3 regions of the Syntrophomonas erecta subsp. sporosyntropha genome follow, and region 1 is predicted to be linked to each of the others. Evidence: riboswitches for the same ligand, from Rfam matches in the RefSeq annotation. Region 1 holds a riboswitch; each other region holds the start of a gene.

Region 1 (2,265 bases):
GGCAGGTACCGGCAACTAAAATGGTAATCAGGATGATTCTCTAGCCCAGGATAATTCACCCATGCCACCTGGGGATGGTCTTTTAGGTAACTAGCCAGTTTTAAAGCATTATAGCTGTGCCGTTCCATTCGCAGAGCCAAAGTCTCCATACCCAGGTTTATCAAAAAGGCATTAAATGGACTCATACAGGTCCCCAGATCACGCAATAATTGTACTCGAGCTTTAGTTATATAGGCTTTTCCCCCAAAAGTGTCTACATAGCAAATTCCATGGTAACTAGGATCAGGTTCGGTCAATTCCGGAAATTTACCGTTGTCCCAGGGGAAATTTCCTCCATCTACAATAAACCCTCCCAAACTGGTGGCATGACCGTCCAAATATTTAGTAGCCGAATGAACCACAATATTGGCCCCATGTTCAAATGGCCGGCACAGGTAGGGGCTAGGGAAAGTATTATCTACAATCAGAGGAACCCCCTGGCGGCGGGCTACCCGGCTGAATTTCTCGAAATCCAAAACATTCATACCTGGATTACCAATAGTTTCAGCATAGAGGACCCGGGTTTGTGGCCGGAAAACAGCCTCAATTTCCTCCTCTGCAGCGTCAGGATTAACAAAAGTAGTGTCAATTCCCATTTTTCTAAATGTAGAATCCAGTAAGGTATGGGTACCACCATAAAGGGTACTAGCAGCCACAATATGCTGCCCGGCCTGACAAATATTAAGCAGTGCCAGAGCAACGGCTGCCTGCCCGGCAGAAGTGGCTACTGCCCCAACTCCTCCCTCCAGAGCAGCAATTTTAGCTTCTACTTGCTCTAGGGTAGGATTACTGATACGGGTATACATATGACCGGTTTCAGTCAGATCAAACAGTCCCGCTACCTTATCAGTTTGATCGTAAAAATAAGTGGTACTCTGATATACCGGTAGTATCCGGGGCTGTCCCGGTTCTGGTTTATATCCTTCCTGAACGACCATCGTTTCTAATTCCATTTTCTTGTTCATACTTCAACCTCCTTACCCGGTTTAAAAAACCACTTCCGAATAAGAAGTGGTCTAAAAATCAACCCTTCTTATCTCTCAGGATTATCCTGCAGGATTTGGCACATTTCTGGCTTAAAGCCAGCTGTTGCCGGGTGTCATCGGGCCCGTCCCTCAACCTCTCTTGATAAGTTCAGTTTTATTATTAATTTTTCCGGATAAAACCCGAACCCGCCTTACCTGCTTTATCTCTCCGTAATTCTAACCTGACGGTTTCAATTTATTGCCACATCTGGGTGGTTCCCATTAGCGACAAGTATAACGGAAAAATCTAATCCTGTCACTGATAACAGCGAGAATTTCCTATCAAAAAAATCATAGGTAATTACTATTATGCTACAATTAAACTGTTTGCGGAAAGGAAAATTAAGTGATGAGTAAACGTATTTTTGCCTATGACATGCTGCGAGCCCTGGCTGCCCTAGCCGTAATGGCTATCCATATCACTGCCGGCTATGCCTTGTTAAATCCGGTAGCATTTATTCTTAACCAGGCGTCCCGAAATGCGGTCCCCCTTTTTGTGATTATGTCCGGCTTCTTGCTGGTTTATGGGGAACAAAGGCATCCACTAACAGTTAAGAATTTTTACCGGCGCCGCTTTGGCAGGGTGCTAATTCCCTATATTGTATGGACCGTAATTTATGCCCTTCTGATAGAGTTGTACCAGCATAATTCAGGGGGTAATCTGCTCCTGTGGCTATCCGGACTAGGCAGCCATCTGCTGCATGGGACTGCTTTTTTTCACCTGTATTTTCTCATCATTGTTTTTCAGCTTTATTTATTATACCCTTTGCTGAGCCACTGGTTAAAGCGCTACCCGTTAAAACTGCTTCTCTGTTCATTTATGGTAAGCTGTGTAGCTATTATTCTAATCTATGCCAATGACACTGGGGGGATAACTCTTCCTTCCCTCCAGTGGTATTATTCAGCTCTGTTTCCGGAATGGCTCTTTTATTTTGTCATTGGCATGTGGTTAGCAGGTTACCGGGAAAAACTTAATTCAATGCTTAGCTCCCGTAGTAAAACAGTGACCTTTATATACCTAGCTAGCCTTATTATTCTTCTTGTAGAAGGATACCAGGGTGAAGCATATTTTTCCTCCCTGCGCCCGGGAGTATTTATTTACAGCTTGTGCAGTTACCCTTTTCTGTTGCTGCTGGCTATCCACCTGGAACCGATTTTACGGAAGAGCAGGTACTGGATTGCCTGGCTGGCTGAACAGTCT
Region 2 (2,265 bases), 930 kb from region 1:
AGTGCCGGGATTATCAGCATTGTTTTATATTAAATCGGGATTGGCCAGGGCTAATGGAATACGCTTTAATGTAGAAATTAGCAGTCCGATGAAAAGGGTAAAGATTCCAGATTACGAGCTTAATAATATTCTGGGCAATCTGATTAATAATGCTTTTGATTATGTAAAGGGATTAGATTACCAAAACCGGGTAGTTAATGTGAAAATGAGTGAGGGGAAAAATAACAATTATATTATAGAAGTCCTAAACCCTGGTATTATTCCGCCCCATATAATTAAAAAAATGTTTACCCCCGGTTTTACTACTAAACCGGGAGATCATTCCGGTTTGGGACTATATATTGTAAGGCAGCTGATAGAAAAGTATGAAGGTAGTATGGAGTTGTTAAATACCTCGGGGCAGGTCCATTTCTGGATTTGTTTACCGCAAAAAAGTAAGCTTAATAGTGAACATGGTTTACCGGCTGGTTCCAATGCTAATGAAAGAGATAATCACCCGGTATTTAGCGGTTAAGTAGATGAATGAAAATTCGGTGTAAGAATTTAAGCATGTTTTAGACTATCCTGATCTGGTGTTGATATGGGATAAAATATAGATGGTAGGGATATGATCTATGTATCTGTAATTCAGAAAGCAATTGCACGGTTTGGAAAATACAAGTACAATGTACTCAGAAATCAGTTTGCAGCCAGGAGGTAAAAGATGTTTGCTTTTATTGGGAATATAGGTCCCTGGGAGTTAATTTTAATCCTGCTGGTGGCCCTAATTGTGGTAGGTCCGGGCAAGCTGCCGGAGGTCGCCAAATCCATGGGCAAGGCATTGGGGGAGTTTAAGAGAGCTACCTCAGGAGTTAAAAAAGATTTTGAAGATGCTATTCGGATGGATACCCCTGCCTCCTCGGCTAAGCCGGCCAGGTATAATTCCACTGGCTATGAAGATGAAATAATTATAAATGAGGAGGATATGGCTCCGGAAGAAGATGATGAGGAGGATTCTGTAATAGCTAAAAAGGAGATCCCGTAGCTGATAAATAAATTAAATTGGCATAAAGACTCTTATCCAGAGAGGTGGAGGGACTGGCCCGATGAAACCCGGCAACCGCCCACAGAGGCATGGTGCTAATTCCTGCAGGTTATCCTGGCAGATGAGAGGGAGAGCTGGCATTAAATATAAAAAAACCCCTCTTTCATGCAAAGAGGGGTTTTTTATACTTAATGCTAATTTATGGTTACGTATATCTTCCGGTGAGATTTTGTATTTCTAATTTATTTATGGAAATGCATAAATATGTAGAGTGATATTAGAAATATATGAAAGGCTTTTTTAGCCTGGAAAGTAAAACCAGGTTTTTATAGAACCTAAACATATGAGAATGGTTAGATAACAATTATTTATAACTGAAAGGGGATGCTGGAGTTGTCCGGGGACTTATACAAGATGTTAAAAGAACAGGTTTTGATATTAGATGGTGCCATGGGAACTATGCTGCAGGAAAGGGGAATGAGCCCCGGACAGTGTCCAGAGTTATTTGGCATTGAAAATCCCTCGGTACTTGAAGATATTCATTACCAGTATGTTCATGCGGGAGCCAATATAATTCAGACTAATACTTTTGGGGCGAATGCTTTTAAATTGAAAGAATATGGACTTAAGGAGCAGGTGACGGAGATTAATACGGAAGCAGTAAGGATAGCCCGTCGCACTGCAGGCCACCATACCCTGGTAGCAGCTTCTATAGGGCCTACTGGACAATTGCTGGCCCCTATGGGTGAGGTGGGTTTTGATGAAATTTACCAAGCTTTTAGCGAGCAGGTCAAGGCCTGTGAAAATGCAGGAGCTGACCTGATTTCTATAGAAACGATGACCGATATTGGAGAGATGAGAATTGCCCTGATTGCGGCCCGGGCTAATACCCGTCTACCAGTTTTGGCTCACCTGAGTTTCGAGGCGGACGGGCGAACTATGATGGGGACTGATCCTATAACTGCTCTGATTACCCTGGAGGCCTTACAACCTCTGGCCATAGGGGCTAATTGCTCGGGAGGAGCACGGGAACTCTTACCGGTCATAGAGCTTTTAAGCAGGCATACCAGCCAGTATTTGTCAGTGGAGCCGAATGCCGGGCTGCCTAGCTTAATTGAGGGTAAAACGGTTTTTCCGGATACTCCGGAAGAAATGGCTGAGTATGCCTTGATGCTCAGGGTGGCCGGGGCCAATATCATCGGAGGATGCTGTGGAACCACTCCCCGGCATATCCAGGCTAT
Region 3 (2,265 bases), 920 kb from region 1:
ATCAAGCTTGTAGCCATCCGGTTAGTTTTGCCTTGAAACCTGTCAAATACCATGGTAACGATATACTCATGGTATTAAATAGGATCGAAAGCCTATGACCAAGCAGTGACAACGGAAAAAATTACCATTCCATAAGATTACCGGATGCGAATTAAGTAACGTTTTCTTTAAACCTTTAGCAGTATATAATGATTAGGTATGGAATTTATGGGGGGATAACATCTATGGGATCAATATTTAAAGAATACCGGTTAGTCGCCATTATTGTTATTGTAGCAGCACTGATCGGCTTAATAGCAGTATTTAGCCAGGATAAACTGGTTACAGTCTATCCACAGCAGCTCGTGATGCTAACTGACGATGATTTCCGCCTGGCTACCAGCCAGGGTATTGTTAACGTAGGTCAAAGTCATTGGGATGAAGTTACTGCTTTATACCCCGAGGGAAAGACCCTGGGTATGAGTACTATTTTTTCCTCCAATGATTTAGATTGTTTGTTTACCTTTACTAAACATGAAAACATCTTACATCGCGTCCATATTCAAACCCCGGATATTCCCACCTCCCACGGCAGCAAAGTGGGAGATGCTTTTGAGGATGTTATCGCTTTATATGGACAAAATTATGCTTATGTTTATTCTCGTGGCCATCCCGATGACTTTGATGCTGTTTACGGTAGTGACAATAATCGCAGTATAATTTTCCAGGTAAGGGGTAATAAGGTAACTAAAATCATATTACAAAATGACCCTATAAAACGTTAAGTTTTACTGTCATGCTCGTCTATTGACGGCAAAACCTGCTGAATGCTAATATATGTGTAGTGTTGCAATAACCGAATCCATTCATTCTCTTATCGAGAGTGGCTGAGGGACTGGCCCAATGACGCCCGGCAACCAGCCAAATCTGGTATGGTGCTAATTCCTGCAGATTGCATTGTCTGGCAGATAAGAGCAAGATATAGGTGTATCTTGCCTCTTTGGGTTAGCCCAGGGGGCATTATTTTTTGCAAATTGGGAGGCTTAACCCTTGATTGAAATTAAAAATCTCACCAAAGTATACCGGACACCTACCCAGGAGGTTCTAGCCCTGGACGATGTCAGCCTTTCTATCAATAAAGGCGAAATATTCGGTATCATCGGATTAAGCGGAGCCGGCAAAAGTACATTAATACGCTGTATTAATATGCTGGAAAAGCCCACCAGTGGATCGATTTTAGTAGGCGGACAAAATATTACCAGCCTGAGCAAACACGAATTACGTTTTGCCCGTCAGAAGATCGGTATGATATTCCAACACTTTAACCTTTTATCCTCACGAACAGTTTTCGATAATGTTCTATTTCCACTGGAAATCGCGCGCAAACCGTCTCAGGAGGCACGGAAAAAGGTGGAATCATTATTGGAACTGGTCGGGCTTGCAGATAAGGCTAAAGTGTTTCCCGACCAGCTTAGTGGCGGGCAGAAACAAAGAGTAGGTATTGCCAGGGCTCTGGCTAATGACCCGCAAATTCTGTTATCCGATGAAGCGACTTCGGCTTTAGACCCGCAAACAACCCGATCTATTTTAAAGCTGCTCAAAGATATTAACCGGCAGCTTGATATTACCATACTTTTAATTACCCATGATATGAATGTAATTAAGCAGGTATGTGACCGGGTTGCCGTTATTGATAATTCTCGTATTGTGGAAGTGGGAGATGTCCTGACTATGTTTTCTAATCCGGGCACTTCAACTTCGCGCAGCTTTATTAGCGCGGTAATGAAAAATGAACTCCCCGAAGATCTAGCTAACTTTCAGACCGATTTGGATCACCAGCATAGCTGTGTGGTGCGGGTATCCTTTATCGGACCATCAGCCGGCGAACCTATTATATCATCAATGCTGCGCAAATTTGACATCACTTCTAATATTCTATTTGGTAACATTGATCGGGTTAAGGATACTCCTTTTGGCAACCTGATTTTAGAACTTATTGGTGATGCTGCCATCCTGGCTCAAGCCATGGATTATCTGCGTAGTAAAGGTCTGGAGATTGAGGTGTTGAAAAATGATTGAGCTATTATCGGCGATTGACTTATCGGTATTACTAGGAGCAGTAAACCAGGACTATAGTTGGGTTACCGAGCGGGTTTTAATTGCTACCTGGGAGACTATATATATGGTAGCTATTTCTACTGCTTTAAGCTATGTTTTTGGTCTTCCTTTAGGGGTTATTCTGGTTACCACCGAAAAAGGCCATATTCTAGAAAATATGCCGGTAAA

The links. Region 1 has a riboswitch for S-adenosylmethionine ahead of ACZ5Q0_RS05175 (O-acetylhomoserine aminocarboxypropyltransferase/cysteine synthase family protein). Riboswitches for the same ligand answer to the same signal wherever they lie in the genome.
Region 2: another riboswitch for S-adenosylmethionine. It lies ahead of ACZ5Q0_RS09720 (homocysteine S-methyltransferase family protein); the one in region 1 lies ahead of ACZ5Q0_RS05175 (O-acetylhomoserine aminocarboxypropyltransferase/cysteine synthase family protein).
Region 3: another riboswitch for S-adenosylmethionine. It lies ahead of ACZ5Q0_RS00760 (methionine ABC transporter ATP-binding protein); the one in region 1 lies ahead of ACZ5Q0_RS05175 (O-acetylhomoserine aminocarboxypropyltransferase/cysteine synthase family protein).

What each region holds. Positions count from the first base shown of each region.
Region 1 covers NZ_AP042459.1:1,080,324-1,082,588, forward strand. The annotation lists gene ACZ5Q0_RS05175 (O-acetylhomoserine aminocarboxypropyltransferase/cysteine synthase family protein) at 1-1,004, opposite strand, end outside; SAM riboswitch class I at 1,070-1,174, opposite strand; gene ACZ5Q0_RS05180 (acyltransferase) at 1,414-2,265, shown strand, end outside.
Region 2 covers NZ_AP042459.1:2,006,467-2,008,731, forward strand. The annotation lists gene ACZ5Q0_RS09710 (sensor histidine kinase) at 1-514, shown strand, start outside; gene ACZ5Q0_RS09715 (Sec-independent protein translocase subunit TatA/TatB) at 704-1,024, shown strand; SAM riboswitch class I at 1,054-1,152, shown strand; gene ACZ5Q0_RS09720 (homocysteine S-methyltransferase family protein) at 1,439-2,265, shown strand, end outside.
Region 3 covers NZ_AP042459.1:156,242-158,506, forward strand. The annotation lists gene ACZ5Q0_RS00755 (hypothetical protein) at 225-764, shown strand; SAM riboswitch class I at 851-954, shown strand; gene ACZ5Q0_RS00760 (methionine ABC transporter ATP-binding protein) at 1,030-2,058, shown strand; gene ACZ5Q0_RS00765 (methionine ABC transporter permease) at 2,051-2,265, shown strand, end outside.